Regions from separate parts of the Alkalihalobacterium sp. TH-98 genome, predicted to be linked through region 1. Evidence: riboswitches for the same ligand, from Rfam matches in the RefSeq annotation. Region 1 holds a riboswitch; each other region holds the start of a gene.
What was found. A riboswitch is a leader RNA that binds a small molecule or an ion and turns the genes downstream of it on or off. The one in region 1 is predicted to bind cyclic di-GMP.

Region 1 (5,265 bases):
GAAGGGTTTCTAGCAGAGATCGGAAACCCTCATCGAAGGTTAAAAATTATTCATATTGCGGGTACGAACGGGAAAGGATCGACGTTAAATTTTATTCGAGAGATGTTACTAGAAGCTGGTTACGATGTCGGTGCGTTTACAACGCCTGCGGTACTCAGCTATGAAGAGCAAATCTCTATTAATAAAGAACCGATTACAAAAGAGGACTTTGTCAGCGTCTTTGATCACTTAACACCAGCACGCGAACGATTTGAAGCGAATGGACAAGCGATGTTGACCGAATTCGAAAGCTTAACGGCCATGATGTTTTACTATTTCGCAGAAGTCCGTCCAGTCGATTTTGTGCTTTTAGAAACAGGTATGGGAGGGCGTCTCGATGCAACAAATGTCTCGATGCCGCTAGTAACTGCGATCACAAATATTGGTATGGATCACATGCATTTACTAGGAGAAACGAAAGAAGAGATTGCACGGGAAAAAGCAGGAATCATTAAAGCGGGCGTACCACTCATCACGACGGAATGTGAAGACAACATCTTAGCTATTTTTAAACATCAAACGAAGCAAAAGCGCTCAAAACTTTATATGTTAGCCAATGACTTTTTCATCGGAGACACAGCTTCAACAAGTGGTTTACAGACATTCACCTTTACATCACCATTTCGTAAAATAGACGCACTAGAACTGACGATGCTTGGGAAACATCAAATCAAAAATGCGTCGCTTGCCTTAATGGTTATTGATTATTTAAAAACGTATCAAGCGCTTCTCATTACAGAAGAAGAAATTCGAAGGGCTCTAAAGAAGGCGGCGTGGATCGGACGCTTCGAAAAAATCAGTGAAACACCTCTTGTTTACATCGATGGTGCTCACAATGAGGAAGGTATAGCAGCGCTAGCAACCGTTTTACGTGAACAGTTTGCAGATAAGAACATTAAGGTGTTATTTGCGGCCACCAAAGAAAAAAACGTTGAAAAGATGCTCACCCCTCTATATGACGTAATAGACGAAGTTAATTTTACTAGTTTTGATTTTCCACGGGCAGCAACAGCTACTGATTTATATGACAATTGCAGTTTTAAAGATAAAACGAAGGTCAGTGACTGGCAGCATTTTATTCAAACGAAACTTCCGTTGCTAGAAGATCAGGACTTATTACTTATAACTGGATCTTTATATTTTATTTCACAAGCAAGATTACATTTGATAGAGCAAAGGAAAGTAAATTTGTAGTAAAAAATAACCATTAATTATATTGACACTACCATTAAATTAGGAATTTTTACACTATTGTAGTAATATAATAAAGAGAGATCGAAATTTCAGAAAATAATTCATAGAGGGGGGAAGGGTTGTGTCGGGTACGGTAAAAGCATCATTGTGGACAATTTGGTTTATTATGACTGTTTTTTTCATCACTGCTTTTGATCAACATGCTTTCTCTCAAATTGCTGGAAATGAAAAAGAAATCCTCTCTCTATTCGTTTTAGCTGCAATCGCTGCAGTTTTTCCCATTCATTATCGAGGGTATTCATTCGTCTTATTTCAATGGGTATCTCTTGCTAGTTTTCTTTTATATGGTCTCTTAATTGAAATCATCGTGACCCAATTTGCACTATTATTTTCCCTTCTTTTAATGAGAATAAATCGTGAAAGCTTGTATCGAATTCCACTGAATTCCATTATGTTCTATATAACGTCTCTTTCTGCCGCGGGGATGTATTACTTCGCCGTTGGATTACCGCTTCCAAATGCGTTAGTTTTTTTTGTTCCGTTAGCAGCGTATGTATGTACATTTCTGTTCGTTAACCATGTATTAATCTACCTCATTCGAAATCATCTGGCGAAAGTCAAAACAAAGTTCTTTGATAGAGGAACGATATGGGAACTGGCGACTGCAGCACTCGTCTTGCCGATGAGTGTAATTCTTGTCATGATGTACCAAGAAATTGGGTACGGGGCGTCTGGAATCGTTGCAGTTGCTTTTATAGGAATTTCCATTATGTTAAAAGTCTATCGCAGAAGTGAACTAATGAATGACCAACTCAAAAAAGTAAATGAACTAGGCATTGAATTAAGCAGTACGTGGGAAGTAAAAGAGACTGCTCACTTATTTATCAATAAAATAAAAGACTTATTTCCAAGTGATTATATTTACTTATACACAATTGAAAATACGAAGCTGCAACTACTAGAAGCCTATCAAAAAGACCCCACTGCTCTTTTTTCAACGGGAAAGACAATTGATTCAGTAACTGAAAAAGTGTACCGCAGAAAAAGAGCCGTTGTCTTTCAAAATAGGAGCCAATGGCCGACACCAGAGCGTCTTTGGTTAAAAACAGCTCATTCCGTAATGGTCGTCCCAATTATTCAACATCGTGAGTTGAAAGGCATCATCACGATCGCTGTTAATCAAAAAAGTGCCTATAAAAAGCAAAATGTCACGTTAATGGAAATCCTCGCAAACTTCGTCGGTGTCGCGATTGATAACGCCCGTCATTACGAAGCAACGAAAAAAGAAAGTGAACGTTGCCCGCTGACAAGTCTTTATAATTATCGTTCGTTTGAGCGACTATTAATTGAAAACTATGAACAAAGCGTCATTCAGAACGATAAAGTAGCGGTCATTCTACTAGACTTAGATCATTTTAAGTCTGTTAATGATACGTATGGCCATCAAGCCGGTAATGACGTACTTTGTCAAATCGCAAGGCTGATGGAAGAGACAATAGGGGAAAACGGAATTGTCGCTCGCTATGGCGGCGAAGAATTTGTCATTCTATTAACAAACACTAATTCAACTGCCGCATACATGAAAGCGGAAGAATTACGTCTGCGCATTGCCCAACACCAGTTCCTTATTCATAACGACCTCAACGAAGGAGAAATGAAAACGATTCAGATCACGGCGAGTATCGGTGTGGCAACTAGCGATGATGAAGAGTCCAATCCGGTATCACTTGTCCGCCAAGCAGACCGTGCGATGTATACAGGAGCGAAACAAAAAGGCAGAAACCGCGTGGCGGTGTATGGGGATCGATCTGAAGTACAAGTAGCAGTGGAAACGTTAGAAGATACGTTGACGAGGTAACGACACAGTTTATCTTCTAATAAAAATTACTATTGTCACTTTTGTGACTAAAGTAGTAAATTTGATATAAATTCCATAAAAAAATTTACCGAAAAGTATTTTCATTTAGGAGAATCTTGCTATAATCAGAGTTGCAAGGATGAAGCAAACAGACTAGTAAATTAAAGGGAATTACACTTCTCTAATGATCTTAGTAGTAGGACTTGTTATAATAGGTTTGAAACATAAGAGATTAGAGTATTTATTACTAGAATTGTTCAATATATTGAAATTAAAGGCGCGATGAAATACGACTTGTATGTGGGCACCTAAGTCGTACGGAGCTAGTGGTGCAACCGACTTTTACATATGACATCTCGGAGGAGGTCTAGTAAAGGTTATTTTTTTGCACTTAATTTGTCATTTTATGACAAATTAAGGTAAAAAAGTTAGCGAACAAAGTCAAAAGCATCATTATTAGGTCAAGTCTAGCAACAAGAAATTAGGTACGGTTTTGAGAGCGGACAAGCTCAAAAAATAAATTAACTATGAGAAAAAAGGGAGAGATATTTAAATGAAGGCACTTATTCAAAAACGTCTTAAAAATCAAAAAGGTTTAACACTTATTGAGTTACTAGTTGTAATTGTTATTTTAGGGATTATTGCGGCGATTGCTATTCCGATGTTAGGGCAGAATAGTGATAAAGCACGTCAAGCAACAAATGAACAGAATGTAAAGATTATTAATGATGATTTGCAAAGATACAAAGTAGAGACAGGTGATTATCCAACTGGGGAAACTGTTGCTGCAAGACTAGGTGAATTAAATATTAATCCGCTGCCTACAATTGAAACTTTTGGAGCTTGTGATGCTACAGCTGCAGCTTTCTCTATTGAAGGTAACGCTACTACAAGTACTGTAAAAATCGGAGCAGCATGTTTACCTAGTGGGTCTCAATACGCACGTTAATAAGGATTACTAGCTGTCGCTATAATTGATAGCGACAGCTTTTTAAATAATTTAATACTTGCATTAGAAAATTTTAACTCTATTTATTAAATAAAGAAGGGATGTTATGTATTATTTCTGATGAGGAGAGATTTAATTGATATTATTAGATATTTACTTTTTATTACTTGCGTTATTACTCGGCTCCTTCTTAAACGTAGTAGCCATCCGTCTACTTAACAAAGAATCCATAGCATTCCCACCTTCTCATTGTCCAAATTGCAAGCATAAACTTACTGTACTTGATCTAGTTCCTGTATTCAGTTACTTATTCTTAAAAGGAAAATGCCGTTACTGTCAAACAAAAATTTCTCCTTTATATCCATTTGGAGAATTATTAACAGCAACATCGATTTTTATTGTTTATAAATTTGTTGGTCTTCAACTAGAGTTAATTCCTGCACTCATTTTAACTATTTTACTTGTTATTTCAGTCTTAACCGATATTCGCAAACAACTTATTTTAGATGTGGTGACGTTACCAATGCTTGGTTTATTAATCATTAGTCGCTTATTTATTGGGACGGAACCGTTTTGGTACTATTTACTTGGTGGGGTTGTTGGTTTTGCATTGTTACTACTGATTGCTATCGTCAGCCGTGGTGGTATGGGTGGTGGTGATGTAAAGCTTTATGCGGCGATCGGTGTTGCATTAGGTCCGTGGATGACCGTTATGAGTCTCGTATTAGCATCATTTGTAGGTACGATTGTCGGCATTACGCTCTTGGTGCTTGGCATCGTGAAGCGTAAACAACCGATTGCGTTTGGGCCGTTTATTTTTATTGGGACGCTGTTAGCTTACTTATTTGGTTATGACATATGGAATTGGTATTTGAACTTATTATGGTAAGGTGTGAGGTTATGAAGGATCAAAGAGGAATTACATTAATCGAGTTACTTGTAACTATTACCCTTTTGGGGATTGTTGTCATTCCTATTCTCACATTAATGACAGGGACTTTTACGAATACCGTATCTCAAGGAAAAGAAAGTCAAATTCAGTATTCTGCTCAAGAAGTGGTGGAAACAGCTAGAATTAGTACTTATCCTGAGGGATTAGAGAATAGAACGATATATGGAACTTGTTCAGCGAATTCCGGATGTTCACCAATAGATATTACAAGCACAGTGGAACCAGAACTAACGGATTTAGAAGTCATGTATCAAATACATTTTAGTAATCTAG
Region 2 (5,265 bases), on a different contig from region 1:
TGAACCTATGGAATGGCTACAGCTGTGGTGGCATGAATTAGCGGTTAAACACTATTTTACAAAATATAATCGCTGTCCTGACCATCAGCCATTAGAAAAAGGCAAGTTATTTCAAAAAGCATACCATCATCAAGAGCAATTGCTTCAGTTAAAGTTTAAGCAGAATAGTCTTAATAAAAGGTTAGGTCGATAGTCACATTAAGAATTGAGATTGATGCAATCACATCTTATCTTAACTGAAAAAGAGAACCAACGCTCGAGCAACTGTGAACAGTACTCGAGCGTTTTGTTAGTTTTCGATGGAAATGGAATGCCTACATATTCTTAACACTACGAAACCAACCCTAAATGAAATACCGCTCGCTCCCCTAAAAACTAACCTATCTGCTAGATTTTTTCTTAAACACTCTACTAAACAACCAATACATCCCAATCCCTACACTTGCACCAGCAGTATCAATGAGCACATCTCGCACTTCTCCAGACCGGCCGGGAACAAAGAGTTGATGCACTTCATCTGAAATGGCGTAAAGGATACATATGACTAGAGCTACTCCCATACTTCGATATCCAATGCTCCCACTTCTTCTTAAGGCGTTAATCGTCAGCATTCCGAGGACTAAGTAAGCGAAGAAGTGAGCATTTTTTCTTACCAGATGATTTAAGTTGCCGAATTCAAATTGAATATTCGGGGCGACTGTTTCAATGATTTCTATGATTACCTCTGTAACTTCTGAACTTAACTCGCTAGACACTGTTGCTGGTTGATGCGATAAGTAGAAAATAAGCGCCATCCAAGCGATCACAGCTGTCCAGGAAAACCATTTAATCATGCAATGAAAAACTCCCTACGATGCTGCTAAAATTTGACCTTTTAGTCAATCAAGTCGTTATCTATTATTTTAACGCTTTAGCTAGGATTAGCAACAGCCCAACTAGTTAATTGTTCTTATTTAGGAAGATTTGAAGCAGAAAAAGAGGGAAATGAGAGGCTAGCGAGAGTAAGATGAGGGGAAAATCCCCAACTAAAAAAGCAGGTACTTAACCTACTTTTTTATCAGAATAAACTCTTGGAGATAAGGTATTGATCACTATTCTTTTTGGTGATCAAACTCAAATTTCTGAACAAACCCACAATGTGAACAAGCTTTCCCTATTTGTTGTTTCGACTCAGGCTCAACGTAGTAAATTTCTTCGTGGCCGCATATTGTACAATCAATAACATGGAACAATTCTCTCTTTCCTAGTATCGCATCTAGCACCAACTCAAAGGACATCTTATTCACCTCTGTAATCGTTTTCATATACTTTACCAAATTTTACTTTTGAAGTAAGGCGAAACTTGTTGAGGAGATTATTTTTTTTACGACAATGTGTGACTTTCTTTCTGGTATACAGGTCTTTGATCCTAGGTTTCGTTATTTTTACTAGAATAGACTTAAACAAAGGAAATTGGCTAAAAAGTAATTCGTAATGAATTTCTCTCAACGAAATTAAGGTTGGATTGGATGATCGTGTTGGGGTTACTAATCACTACTAAGACGTTCTGTGACGCAATCCAAATCATATTCTTCATCTATAATTAATATATTTGTTATTAGCACATAGTAGGGAGTGAGTATATTACGCTGGTTGTAAGAGAAACCCATGTCGTTTATACCGTCCAGCCTGGCGATACGTTATTTTCAATTGCTGCTCATTTGGCAGTACAGTCTTGGGGATTAAAGAGCCAACCATTAAATCCACCAATAACGGATCCAAATTTAATATTTCCAGGTTGGACTCTTATTGTTCCTGTCCTTGTGGAACCTACTTTTCGTACCATTTATGTTACTCCCCCTACAGATTCGCTGTTTCGTATTGGTCAGCGGTTTTCGGCCCATACGGATCTTCTCGCTGGGATGAACCAGCTTCAGGATGCAGATGCTCCGCCTGCTTACGGGTATTTTTCTAAAACCGTTGTGTTTGACCGAACACCAACCACAACTGGCGGACAATTATGGGTCTACTTTCAAAGTGGGATCGACGGCAGTATCATAGATCTTGTACTTTGGATGGCAAAGCTGATGCAGCGGTAAGAGTTACGTTTACATAGAGGTCTGCCCCCCATTATTGGGTATACTGTGAATTATGTAGAAAATTGTTGAGAACTTAGTATTGATAAATTCAGAATATTCCACTATAATCTGACAGGAATGGGAGCTTTGAACTATATTCTACATACGGGCACTTGGGATATAGGGAGCTAGTAGTGCGACCCACCCTCTACAAAAGCATTAGGAGGAGATACATATGAAGAGCAACATATCATTAGAAAAGGCGTTTAGATCGAACGCTAAATTTTTGTGCCTATTATTACTAGTATCCCTATTGGTAATGACAGGTTTTTCTCACCCTTCAGAAAGAGGAAATGGCTTTATCAGTCATGAAATTTGGGTAGCCGATCAATTAAATAATGAGATCCATATTATCAATGGAGCAAATCACCGAATAGAGCAGACGTTAACTGAAGATGATGGTGTAGGGAAAACACCGCATATGTTAGTCTTTGATAACAAAGGTGAATATGCGTATGTCGCTAATATGACTAGTGGAGATGTTTCAGTGATTCGCGGGTCCGACAAAGAAGTTATCGCAACGATCCCGACCGCTCCAGGGGCTCATGCTGCCATACCAACGAATAAACGAGATAAAGTCATCGTGTCGAACACCCCTAGCAAAAGTATCTCTGTTATTGAAACCGATGTAAAAAATGAAAAATTTAAATATGTGAAAACCGTCGAATTAGAAGATTACGAGGAACTCACCGAAAAAGAACGCTTCCCAAATACTACGCCAGTATGTCACTTCTTTACAGCGGATGATAAATACTTTTATGTAACACTTGGAGGCGGCGGTTTACTCATATTTGAAACGGACACTTTAGAGCTAGTGAAAGCTTACGATAAGGATGATGTCAAACCACATGGCTGTGGGTTAATCCTTTCTCCCGATGGAAAAACGATGTATGCGAATGCAGGAAGTGCTGATCTCGGTGAATTGTATATTTTTGATACCGAAACTCATGAATTAATCGAGACAAAAGACACATTAGGTAAGGATGCTCATGGGGTTGCGATTACACCAGATAACCAAAACCTTTGGGTGATTAATCGGATGACAAATAATGCAACGATATTTGATATTGAGACAAATGAGGCCGTAAACCAAGTGTCCTACATTGGAAGCGCACCTGACTTAATGAACTTTTCACCAAACGGACAATGGGCTTATGTGACAACAAGAGGACCAGAACCAGCTACAGGGACGCATGCCATTGCCGGTCAACGCCCAGGAGTATCCATCATTAATACGCGCTCGCTAAAGAAAGTCAAACAAATTGAAATGCCTGGTGGAGATATCCATGGTATCGATGTACGCATAATTAACCGTTAACTTTAATGAAAGAGCCTATTAGGATCTCTCTTATATAAAAAAACCTGGGTCCTTATTGGATTAGACCCAGGTTTTTTTATACCCACACAGTGGGGCAGCATCACTTCTTATTATTTTTAACTTCGGCCGATATATTTTCAACTTTTCGCCAAATATTATCAACTTCGACTAAAATATTTTTAACTTTAGTCGATTTATTTTTAATAGCAGATAAAACAATAACTTCGCCTCTCAATCTATCTACTAACTTGAAACAATATTTTTCGGGGTGTCACTGTGACGGTTTCATTCGGTTTCATTTAATTTGATGAAATATCTGTAATTTGTGAAGTTTATATTCCACAAAGTAAAAACAAGGCTATAAAAAGGAAGACTAAGGTACAGGTCCCTCGATTCTAGATGTGGATAACTATATATAAATACCTATAAACCCTTTCGATCCCTGTGTGTAACTCGTAAAGGTGGATAACCCTCTGTATAAATAGAAGGTTATCCACCTTTTTGGTGATAACATGCTTTTTTCTTAGATATTAGTTTTTATTTAATCCACAATCAGCTCACTAGGACCTGAACCTGTTTACGTTTGGAGGCATGCACCTCGTCCTGGATTTACCAAAAAGGTTGCATTACCTGAAAGAGTGTAAAAGTTAACATTCACTAAAGCTTTTTAATACATCAACTCCCTCCCACTTTTCAACAAAGTTCGGGTAGTCACTGTGAACATCTCCAATTAATCTAAATCTACTCTTGTAAAACGGTAAAACTTGTAATCTCAACTTCTGCGTTTCCAACGAGTGCAGAAATGGTTACATGGCTAACCTCAACAACACGTTCTTCTGTTTCTCTTCCTTCACCATACACTTCTTCTTCAACCACTACTTTGATCGATAGCATGAAGTCTTTACCGTTGTTTTTAGCGACTTTCTCAAGGTCAAAGTCTGCTAATGGGATTGTGTATGAACCGGTTCCTGTTTGAAGTTCAAGCTTAGCTTCCGGCTGTGATTGTTTCAATTCTTGAATTTCACTTGATGGAAGTTGAACTTCAATCACATTGTTAGCTTGCCCCTCTACTTCGACAATAAAGCGGTCAACTCGATCACTATTTTTCGCTGCATTTATTAATGCATTCTCAGTAATCGTTGTTTTTACTTTATCTTTACCATTTTCTTGTGTTCTTTCTACTTGGCCGTTTTCAACCTTAATTTCTTGACCTTTTGCTTGTCCTTTACCTTTCTTCTCAACCGCTGAACCAACAGAAGCATAAATGCTGTTTGCAAGTAGACGGTAGCTGTGTTCTGTATGAGCTCTAAAGGCTAAGTCGTTCGCAAATAAAGTAAATGTTGTGTCTTCCGTTGACGTCGTAAATGCTAGAGTTTGTCCTTTTGCATCTTGGTGTTCTGGCCACCAGCCAGCGACATAGAAGTCATCACTGTCACTGAACGTAGCTAAAACGTCTGCGCCTTCAGGAACTGAATTAATCCATGCTCCCGTCGTGACATAAAGAAGCTCTTCTTCCCCGTAACCTGAAGTTAAAAGGTGCTCATTGACATTCGCTTTTACAAGTCCTTCATGGTTGGCTCTTGTGAAACTCCAAGTAAATCCAGGAAGCAAGCCGCTATTACGTGCAGCATTTAAAGCATGAACTCCCATACCAATATACGATTTTCCATTTACATTAGCCGCATTAAACGTACTACTATCACTCACAATCACATCAGCACTCGCTGCATCCACTAAATTAAATCCAAGCTGATTTAATGAAAACCTCAACTGTGCAGAACCTGTTACAGCGACTTTTGGCTGCGTAAGGCGGTTTGTTTTAAGATTTTG
Region 3 (5,265 bases), on a different contig from region 1:
TGCTTGGACATCCGTAAGCGGTGTAGCTGCAATACTGACATACGCTTCAATCGCATGAGTTAACACATCTAAACCGGTCGCTGCCGTTAAACTCGCATCCTTCGTCGCTAAAGTCAGTGGATCTGTGATTGAAATATCAGGAATAAGCGATTTTGAAATAATCGTCATCTTCTTTTTCTTCTCCGAGTCTACAATGACAGAAAATTGAGAAACTTCAGAGCCTGAACCAGCCGTTGTCGACGCCATAATTGTTGGCGGTAACGGTGCCAACAGCTTGTCCACCCCTTCATAATCATTGATCTTTCCACCATTCGTCGCAACAATCGCAATCGCTTTAGCGACATCCAAGACACTGCCACCGCCAATCCCAAGCACCGCATCACATTCTGTCTCTGCAAACACTTGCGCCCCGTACGTCACTTCAAAATCTTTCGGATTCGTCGTCAAATTAAAAAAAGTCGAATACTCCAAACCAGCATTCAAACAATTCTCCATCACCTGATCCACCCAACCTGCACGACAAACACCGGTATCACTGACAATCAATATTTTCCTTGCACCTAACCGTAAAAAACTTTCCCCCACATGCTCCAACGCACCCTTACCAAAAATAATTTCGGGAGACATAAACTTATTGATCATTGAGTATCAACAACCCATCCTATTAATCTAGAAATATTTGTAATCGTTTTCATTTAGTTTACTATATTTTGGATTTAAGGGACAAGTTTTTGTAGCAGTTTTCCAATGTCACAGTATAAAATAGAAGTACTTAAACTTTTAGTCAGAAGGAAGAGATTTATGAAAGTATTCTCATACATATTTATCATAGCTGGACTAGGATTACTTCTGTTCGGTGGATACCAATATTGGCAAACACAGTCAGCTCAAAAAGCCAGTCTTACATCTGCTTATGAACTTCTCAAAACGTCAGAAACAGCGGATAACGTTCAACCTACCATCGACGACTTTAATCCTGAAGTGGGAGAAACCGTTGGAATATTATCGATACCTTCCATTCATGCAGAACTTCCAATCGTTGAAGGAACAGATGAAGATGAATTAGAAAAAGGTGTTGGTCACTACAAAGGAACAGCTTGGCCAACGCAAAACGATCAAATTGTCTTATCCGGGCACCGAGACACCGTGTTTCGTAGAATGGGCGAGCTTGAAATTGGGGATCGATTTATTATTAAACTTCCTTACGGGGAGTTTGTGTATGAAATTGAAAGTACGAAAATCGTGGATGCTGATGACCGAACGATTATAGGCTCAACAGCACCGCATGAAGTACTAGTTGTCACGACGTGTTATCCATTTTCTTATGTCGGCAGTGCACCGGACCGTTATATTATATATGCAAAACCGATTAATTAAACGTCAAAAGACAGCGTAAGAACGACTATTCTCACGCTGCCTTTCTTATATTTATATGGAAACTAGTATCATTTCGATATACTTTTGGAATGCATGTGAAAAACAATATGGAATTCAACTAAAAGGAAGTATGAGAAGTTACTCTTCTCATACTTCCTTTCTCATTCTATACCTGCCCGTTATTTCTCCGGTAAAATTCATGAAACAACTTCATTAAAGCTCTCTTTTCAATCCGAGAAACATAGCTTCTCGAAATGTTTAATTCTTTTGCAATTTCTCTTTGTGTTCTTTCCTTCATTAAGTCTAAGCCGAACCGCCCGACAATGACTTCTTTTTCTCGTTCATCTAGAACGTGGATGTAATCGTAAATTTGTTTCTTTTCCATTTTCAGTTGGATCGTGTCAACGATGTCATCGGTTTCTTCTTGAAGGACATCAATTAACGTAATTTCGTTTCCTTCCTTATCCGTTCCAATTGGATCATGGAGAGAAACATCTTTTTTTACTTTCTTTAACGCACGAAGGTGCATGAGGATTTCATTTTCAATACACCTTGCTGCATATGTCGCTAATTTCGTTCCTTTACCTTGCGAATAGCTCTCAATCGCCTTTATTAACCCAATCGTACCTATCGAGATCAAGTCTTCGGTATCCTCACGTGTATTTTCAAACTTTTTAACGATATGGGCAACCAATCGTAAATTATGTTCAATGAGGCGATTTCGAGCTTCTTCGTCTCCTTGCTCCATGAGCTGTAAGTACTTTTGCTCCTCTGCTTTCGAAAGCGGTTGCGGGAAGGCATTGTTTTTTACGTACGATACAAAAACAATGACTTCCTTAAAGAAATAGGTGATGGCTGCAAATAATGACACTTCCTCACCCCCATAAGGTTTGATATCTTATGTCTATGTAGGGATGGGCTCGGTTGTGTCTGTACACAAAAAATATGTGAAATTTTTTAAATATTACACTTTAAGAAACATATTTAACTTGATCTAATCACAAAAACAACTCTTTCAATGTAATACTTAAATAGTCAACATTTTTCTTCTATAAGATTAAAACATAATTACCTTTATAGAAAAATAAAACTTTCGTTAGTAAAATCTCGACATTATCTCCAATTATCTATTGCTATTTTACAATTTATTCCTGCTACATTTGGGCTATACCTTAAGGTTTATAAACTTCCAACTACGTAAAGAGGACTAAATAACTATAAAAATAACCTTTTCACTGTTTTCATATTGTTTAATAGGTTAATTATACCTATTTTGTGTTATAACATTGTCAAAATTCATTACTTTCTAAATTTTATTACATCGACACTCTTCAACACCACAAAATTTTCTCATCCTTTATACTACTAATGACAAGCCATAAGTCATATAAATTGTAAAAAAGTATGTTAATTATTAAAAAATAAAGTAATCAGTCAAAGGGCAAACCTATTGAAAGGTAGGGACGCAAAGTCACAGGTCTAAGGTTGAATTCTCAATGATGATGGCTGGACTACCTGAAATGCTTAATGTATTTTAGGAGGTAATGATTATGAAGAGTAGCGGGATATTAAACCTTGATCACGAATGGGTTGAATTAATGAAGGAAGCGAAAGATTTAGGTATGAATACAGATGAAGTGCGATCTTTTTTCTTGAAAACTGAAAAAACTGCAAAAACCATTCGCACATCAAGGACGTTCACGATTAACAAAAAGACCTCCTCTTTTTACGCTACGCTATAATATGAGAAAAGTGATATGAGATGAAACTTGTTCATCCCGTATCACTTTTTTTACAAACTGAACCTGCCTTACTAGAAAGTAATTAAAAAAGGGAAAATCTCTAAAAATACTATATAACGAACGTAAAGCGACTGATTCTGTCTATTTTTCACTATTTTTCTTCAATTACCTTATTTGATTATCTAATATCGTTCTATATAATGAACATTAAGAAGAATAAAATGGAGTATTAGGAAAAGGGAGAGATCGTATGAAACCTACTGAAATACCCTGCGAGGAAAGGCTGCTGGATTTAGAGTGGATTTTACTTATGAAAGATGCAAGAGAGATCGGACTTCAGCTAGATGATGTTAAAGCCTTTTTAGAGCAATGTAATCGCAATCAAGAAGAAAGGTAGCGCTATCATAAATTTTATGAGTATAGTCTTAAGTTAAATAGCTTAGTTTCCCAAGTCAAATTAGTTTTACTATAACCACTATTGAAATAGTGTAGGACTACCAAACTATAAATACCTTCTTTTGACCCATAAATGAACTGTAGAAATTCGGAAGTTTTTGTCTAAAAGTAAAGGTTGAATAGTTTTTTTTTCTAAGAGTATTCTTTACAAACACATTTACACTAAGTGTTACGCGCTCTAAATAAAATGTCGATTGGAAATTTATTGCAACTGTTACTATAAATATGACTTCAGTAACTAAAAGTTTTTCCTATTTTTTTATATGATGGTAATGGGTTAACTAATTGTAGTCGCAAATTCCCAACTATTTTATTAACTATTGATCGCCGTGTTTATATATAGACCTATTGCTATACTGACAGTAGACTGATATTACTGTGTACAGGAACTAGGAGGTAGAAGAATGAACACAAAGACCTGTGAGGCTTTGGACAAAGAATGGACAGCTTTAATAATTAAAGCTAAAGAATTAGGGTTTACGATTGAAGAAATTAAAGAATACCTTAACAAAACCGTTAAAACATGATCTCGCAGTTCTATTTACAGAACAAGCCTTAAACTGTTATAATTCCTATAAGTATACAGGTTGAGAGAGGAAACGATACAGATGATCGGAGAAACAGTCAAACGATTACGATTAGAAAAAGGCTTGTCTTTATCTGAATTAGCAGAATCCGCTGGTGTAGCAAAATCCTATTTAAGTTCTATAGAAAGAAACATCCAATCTAATCCCTCCATACAATTCCTAGAAAAAATTTCTTCGGTATTAGGTGTTAGTGTTGAAACACTATTAAACGAAAATAAAGAAAAGAAAACTGAGTTAGAATACGACCTCGATTCAGCTTGGGTGGAATTAGTTAAAGAAGCGATGGAGTCTGGTGTCTCAAAAGAACAGTTCCGTGAGTACTTAGAATTTAACAAGTGGCGTAAAAACAACAATTAATTGGAAGTTCAATATATTGAAAAAACAAACAATCCACCTCTCTACATGGAGGTGGATTGTTTGTCTTCTTCTTCCGAATTCATTACTTCTATTAAGTGAATTAGCTCAACACCAAGTGCTTGTGCCATCTTTTCCAAAACCGATAAACTCGGGTTCGTCTGTAAACCGCGCTCAATATAACTTAAATAGGACTTAGAAACACCTGACAATTCAGAGAGTCGATCTAAGGATAAACCTTTCTTTCTTCGCAGCTCCCTAATATTCCCCCCATTCATATTTACCTCACCCTTTTTATTTTGTCATTTTTATCGATATTCCTCAATTCGTCTTAAAATTCATTTCATAGTAATACTCTTTACTTTGAACATTTTTCACGCACGTTAAAATCATTCCGTATACTTCCATTGACTTTCCAAATATATTAAGAGTCGTTCGATAAATGACCTGCTCTGAAACTGGAAATTTTAAAGAACTAATAAATATAAGTGATGTTGTTGTGAACTCAAATACATTAACATAAGTACATTTCGAGTTGACTACGTTGTCTTTCACGAGATGTATCATTAATTCCGCCTGAATTGGACTTTCTATATCAATGGTCTGCATTATTTGATGACCCTCCTCTCCTGCTTTGGTAACACCACTTCGTTCTTTATAAAGAATATTATATGATTAAAGTTCGTTATAGTAAACGGTACTTAAGTCCTTTCATTCTTTATTAAGAACATTTATTACGCCTTTCTTAG
Region 4 (5,265 bases), on a different contig from region 1:
TGTTCTCCGATAACCTCCAACATCTATGAGAACTTGCCTTTTAAACACCCCAAATGCCCCTGAAATAATCGCTAGTGCATTTAGCCTTGCTAATGAAGCTTTATAAACATAAAAGCCTTTAAAGTATTCTAATATTTGACTTCTTACTAACATTTTTAAACCTAGTGTCGGTCTTAAACTTTCTTTATCCACCTTTCTTCCCTGTAATACATGGACAATTCCACCTGCAGCAACAACTTTTTGATCTTGAAAAGCATTATTAATTATAGGTAGTGCTCTCTCATCTAAGATACTATCTGCATCTAAGGTTATTACTAACTCATTTGAAGAGTAAGCAATTCCAGCATTTAAAGAATCAGCCTTACCTCCATTCACCTTGTCTATTACAACCACATTGTTAAACCTCTTTGACTTATATACCCCTAAAACAGGCATATATTCTAAGTTAGTAGTAGTTCGTTTCACCGTCACCTCTAAATCTAACAACCTTTTTAATAAGCTTAATGTATGATCTGTTGAACCATCATTAATAATAATATATTCGTAATTCTGATAATTTAAGTTTTTCATACCGAAAATTAATGTCTCAACAATCGATTGTTCGTTATAGCATGGAACTAATATACTCATCGATTTCTCGTTTGGGGACCTCACGCTTTTCATATAGTAGGGCTTTTTTGATGATAAAATACAAGCATTAACTATATGGAATATTGGGAATATCGTACAAATTGAAAATATGACCAATATCGTTATATTAAGTATACTTTCCATTTTTATTATCCTACTTTCTTATAAATTTTAACGTAATCTATAGAGAATATGGCAGGAAAGAATGTACTTAAATCAGGGTCCCCTGGCCAATTTCCACCTATAGCCAAATTAATAATAAGATGCATTGGCATATCCGGGATGTTATTGGTAGAAGTAAAAACAAGCTCTTCATTCACATACCACCGTATTTCGTTTTCTTCCCATTCAATTCCGTATATATGATCTGTATCAATTTCCTGATTTTCTGTTTTATTATAAGTTGTTTGAAGTTTTCCGTTTTCCCTCCAATGGTGAACTTGATAGATGAGATGCGGTTCGTGACCAACATTTTCAAATATATCAATCTCAGGTAAATGGTCCTTTCCATCAGACGGTAACATCCATATAGCTGGAAATAGTCCTTTACCAACAGGGTACCTTCCTTTCACTTCAACTTTCCCATAAAGAAAATCAAATTTACCCTTCGTTTCAACAAGTCCCGAACTATACTTTTTAGGAGCGACACCATCCTCCTTTGCTATTAAATTAAGTCGACCATTACTAACTTCTACATTTCTGGGAGAATACTCCTGAAGTTCGTTGTTATAGCTTTCTTTTCGCTTTAGAGCCGTCCAATTTTTTGTATTCAGTTTTTCATCTGTAAAATCATCAAAGAAAACTAACTTCCAACCGTCTACATCTTGTTCATCACTTGGAGGTTCACTCCAACTGCTGTCTTCGCTTTTCACTTCGATCTTATGAGTTGGTGAAACAGATACAGACTCTTCGGATAAAGCTTGATTATTGAATGAGCGACTTTTTTCCCCACCTAACCAAAAGAACGAGATTACAATTAGAAAGACTAAGGTAATTCCTATCCATTTTTTCATAAAACACACCTAATCATATTTGAATTTTTTATTCGTTTTAAAGAACATTGTATCTCATACACAATAGTGGACTACCATGCCAAAATTCCTATAAAACAAATAGTTCACTTCACTCCTTTGCTAAAATTTTCATTCAATATCTATATTTTATTGTGCTTTATAGAGAACAATAACTGCTAAAAAAAGACATAGAAAATAAATTTTCCATGCAAGCTTTTTTGAGTTGTGGATCAATCATTCTACAGATCTCCACTAAAATTCTATTGATACTCTTTTATTATAAATTGAACTACAGTTAAATTTAAATGATTTTTTTTCCAAAAAATTCGACAGTTTATACGTACATTACAATTATTGATAAGTAAAGATATATTCACTACATAACATCGACCTCAACATTTCTTTAAATTTGCCCATGAAAAATATATTTAACTGTAGTTTATTAAATCTATTAAAATTGATGTGGCTCTTTGTATATATATGTCGAAACAAAAATCTTCCATATTCTCTAAAACGAATATATAATTCGAAATAGAGACAATGCACTACTATTTCACGTGGCCACAAGAAAGAAAGGCGCAAAGTCCTAAATGTTAGGCCTATGTACTTAGTTTTAACTTTGGGAAGCGATGAAGTATAACCCTTATTTGGACACCTTGGGGTATATGAAGCTAGTGGTGTAACCGGCCCTCTTAATGATTGGTTTTTACTATATTAAAAAATTGATTTAAGAGGAGAAATGGGAAATGAGAAAATTAACAAAAAAAGTAGTAGGATTAACAATTGCAACTTCTTTAGCATTATCAGTATTTGCAGGAGGAGCTTTTGCTGCAGAAGCAGGAGCTGAAGATGTAACAGAAAATGTAGAAAGCAAATTTGTTAAGGATGTCCATGAATTAACTTTAACAGCAGATACTTATGAATTGGAAGTCGGAGAAACTGTTACACTTACAGCATCGGCTTTGAAAACAGGCTCTGCCGCAACGTATAACTGGACAGTTAATGATGAGGTATTTGAAGGAGAAAGTTCGTTAGTACTAGATGATGATGGTTATTACACTTCTGTAATTACGTTTGAAGCAGATGAAGCAGGTACTTATAAGTTTGTATTTGACATCCAAATGACAGCTGGTAATAGTCAAGTTTCTTGGGAAGGACAAGAAAAGAAAGAAGTAACATTTGTAGATCCTGCTCCAGCAGATGGCGATAATGAGAAAGACAATAATGGTAAACAATTAGGGCACATCAAAAAGGATGTGCCACAAGGACCTGCTTCTGGTTCCAATGCAGGTGGGAAAAAATAATTATTATTAACAAAAGAGAGGAGAATGGCTTATTTGGCCTTTTCTCCTTTCATTCTATTACAACAGTATTTGTTCATTTAGAAGCATAGGATACCTTCACAGTGACTCCCCGAATAATCTTGTTTCACAGCGTGTTCCACGTTTTTTAATAATGGTGTGTACTAGACAATTGTATTATTAGAAGTCTCTATGTTGATATAAAGTAACTATCCTCTTATCTAACTCACTCCCTATTTATAATTCAACCTGTAAAGCTTTCCTATCGCCTACTTCTTAGCCCAGAGAAATTAAATAATTGCAACAACCCCACCAAGTATTTCTCCAGTATCCTACATAAGTTCACCAAAAATTTATAATAAACTTCCCCAACTTACAAAAAACGACAAAATATAAATTTCCTATCTAGTAAAATGGTAGTAAAAGATTATAATTAAGTTAGATAAGAAGTTTTAGAGTCTAAGAAAGTCGAAGGTCGGGGGGATATATATGGGTTATGCCGTAGAAAAATCTGTAGAAGAAAATAATCTTCGACAGAAACAACCTAATAAATGGTATAAAAACTGGAAGTACATTCTATCCATTATTATCTTTATTACTGCACTTATATTGACGGTAATGATCTACTATCAAAATACACATTTTAATTCAAACATTACGATTAATGGAATAGAAGTTAGCGGGCTGACAGCTGATCAAGCCCTAGAAAAGTTGCAAACCTCTGTGCTTAAAAACCAAATCTATGTTGGGGACCAGCTCATTTTAGAAGGAACTGAAACAAAGATGGAGTTTACAGAAAGTGACTTACCCGGGATTAGAGAAACTTTAAGAAGTCAGGCGACCTTTTTCCCATCTACAGAAGCGAAAACGTATTTTTTACTGCCAAGTCAAACCGACGAATATCGTAGTGAAGTTCTGAGAACCGAATTCGAGCAAAAACTCACCACTATGAATGAGCAATTGGCAGCGCCTGTAAATGCGCAAGCCATCTTAGAAGAAGGCGAAATTCTGATTTCTGAAAGCATTGAAGGTGAGCAATATGATGTCCATCGTCTTTTAGATGCGTTCGACAAGCAAGATTATACGAGCGAAATCTTTCTAGAGCCCCTCTATCTAGAACCGATCAAGGAAGATAGTGAACTTGTACAAAACCAAGTAAACAAGCTGCAGGATTTCCTTCAGCATACGGTCGATTATGAGGTAGAAGACCAAGTCTACTCCTTAATAGCTAGCGACCTTATTACAAGTGCTTCCGTATCAGAAGATTTGAAGATCGAGATAAATAAACATAGTATTCCTAAGAAAGTAGCTGAAATTAATGACGCTCAATCCACTTTAGGGAAAGATTTTACCTTTAAGACTCATTCAGGTTCTGTTATATCTGTTAAAGGAAAAGGATATGGCTGGGCACTTGATGTTGAAAAAGAGTCAAAATTGATATTAGAAGCTTTTGAAAACGGTGAAACGTCATTTTCTGCTTCTAATATTTACGGAAATGGCTGGGGCGGTGAAGGCTTTGGTTACGGCGTTACCGCAAACAACGGCATTGGACATACGTATGCTGAAGTGTCCATCGCCCAACAACGCATGTGGATCTACAGAGAAGGCGAACTAGTCTTAACCACCCATGTGGTTACTGGAGACCGAACTAAAAAACAAGATACCTTACCAGGAGTGTGGTACATTCTTTTTAAACGGACACCATATACACTCACTAGTGATACGTACGCCATTGACGTCGATTATTGGGCACCGTTTACAAACAGCGGTCAAGGCTTCCACGACGCAGACTGGCGAACTAACTGGTCAAGCAATGCCTACCATAATCAAGGATCTAACGGCTGCGTCAATGTACCACCAAGTGTCATGAAAAAAGTTTATGATAATCTAAGGGTCTATGATCCAGTTGTTATCTATTAACGACAGAAACCAGGAAATCGCAGATGATTTCCTGGTTTTATTATGTCACCAAAGTGACTAGCCGATTTCTTTCTACCACTTTAGGTACCAAGTCATTTATCTATTGAGACCGTTCTCCAATTGTTTATCAATCCACTGATAAATGTCTTTCATTACTTCATCCTTATTTAATTCATTCAACATTTCATGACGTCCTTCTTTGTAAAAGGTATAATTAATATTTTTCATTCCTACCTTTTTATATTGTTGAATTACTTTTAATACACCTTTTTTATTATGACCTACAGGATCGTGATCACCACTAAAAATAAAAATCGGTAAATCTTTGTTTATTTTTTTTACTTCTTGATGATGGTGAATAGTCTCAAGCCCAGATATTAAATCATAATAAAATCCTGAGG

Region 2: linked by a shared signal. The riboswitch ahead of AC2VNP_RS12185 (YncE family protein) and the one ahead of AC2VNP_RS15720 (type II secretion system protein) in region 1 are both predicted to bind cyclic di-GMP.
Region 3: linked by a shared signal. The riboswitch ahead of AC2VNP_RS15605 (anti-repressor SinI family protein) and the one ahead of AC2VNP_RS15720 (type II secretion system protein) in region 1 are both predicted to bind cyclic di-GMP.
Region 4: linked by a shared signal. The riboswitch ahead of AC2VNP_RS08910 (hypothetical protein) and the one ahead of AC2VNP_RS15720 (type II secretion system protein) in region 1 are both predicted to bind cyclic di-GMP.

Annotation. Positions count from the first base shown of each region.
Region 1 is NZ_JBYCKM010000045.1:10,303-15,567, forward strand. It holds gene AC2VNP_RS15710 (bifunctional folylpolyglutamate synthase/dihydrofolate synthase) at 1-1,233, shown strand, start outside; gene AC2VNP_RS15715 (sensor domain-containing diguanylate cyclase) at 1,355-3,091, shown strand; cyclic di-GMP riboswitch class II at 3,358-3,441, shown strand; gene AC2VNP_RS15720 (type II secretion system protein) at 3,645-4,040, shown strand; gene AC2VNP_RS15725 (prepilin peptidase) at 4,177-4,929, shown strand; gene AC2VNP_RS15730 (type IV pilus modification PilV family protein) at 4,941-5,265, shown strand, end outside.
Region 2 is NZ_JBYCKM010000033.1:17,832-23,096, reverse strand. It holds gene AC2VNP_RS12205 (hypothetical protein) at 8-193, shown strand; gene AC2VNP_RS12200 (VanZ family protein) at 381-833, opposite strand; gene AC2VNP_RS12195 (acyltransferase) at 1,092-1,277, opposite strand; gene AC2VNP_RS12190 (hypothetical protein) at 1,701-2,078, shown strand; cyclic di-GMP riboswitch class II at 2,190-2,272, shown strand; gene AC2VNP_RS12185 (YncE family protein) at 2,293-3,435, shown strand; gene AC2VNP_RS12180 (M14 family metallopeptidase) at 4,177-5,265, opposite strand, start outside.
Region 3 is NZ_JBYCKM010000044.1:107,368-112,632, reverse strand. It holds gene AC2VNP_RS15620 (iron-containing alcohol dehydrogenase) at 1-642, opposite strand, end outside; gene AC2VNP_RS15615 (class D sortase) at 802-1,377, shown strand; gene sigK (RNA polymerase sporulation sigma factor SigK) at 1,544-2,248, opposite strand; cyclic di-GMP riboswitch class I at 2,808-2,896, shown strand; gene AC2VNP_RS15605 (anti-repressor SinI family protein) at 2,928-3,119, shown strand; gene AC2VNP_RS15600 (anti-repressor SinI family protein) at 3,370-3,516, shown strand; gene AC2VNP_RS15595 (anti-repressor SinI family protein) at 3,980-4,102, shown strand; gene AC2VNP_RS15590 (helix-turn-helix domain-containing protein) at 4,184-4,519, shown strand; gene AC2VNP_RS15585 (helix-turn-helix domain-containing protein) at 4,561-4,794, opposite strand; gene AC2VNP_RS15580 (hypothetical protein) at 4,838-5,125, opposite strand.
Region 4 is NZ_JBYCKM010000023.1:9,318-14,582, reverse strand. It holds gene AC2VNP_RS08920 (glycosyltransferase family 2 protein) at 1-630, opposite strand, end outside; gene AC2VNP_RS08915 (glycoside hydrolase family 16 protein) at 780-1,643, opposite strand; cyclic di-GMP riboswitch class II at 2,257-2,339, shown strand; gene AC2VNP_RS08910 (hypothetical protein) at 2,390-2,947, shown strand; gene AC2VNP_RS08905 (L,D-transpeptidase family protein) at 3,434-4,864, shown strand; gene AC2VNP_RS08900 (lysophospholipase) at 4,961-5,265, opposite strand, start outside.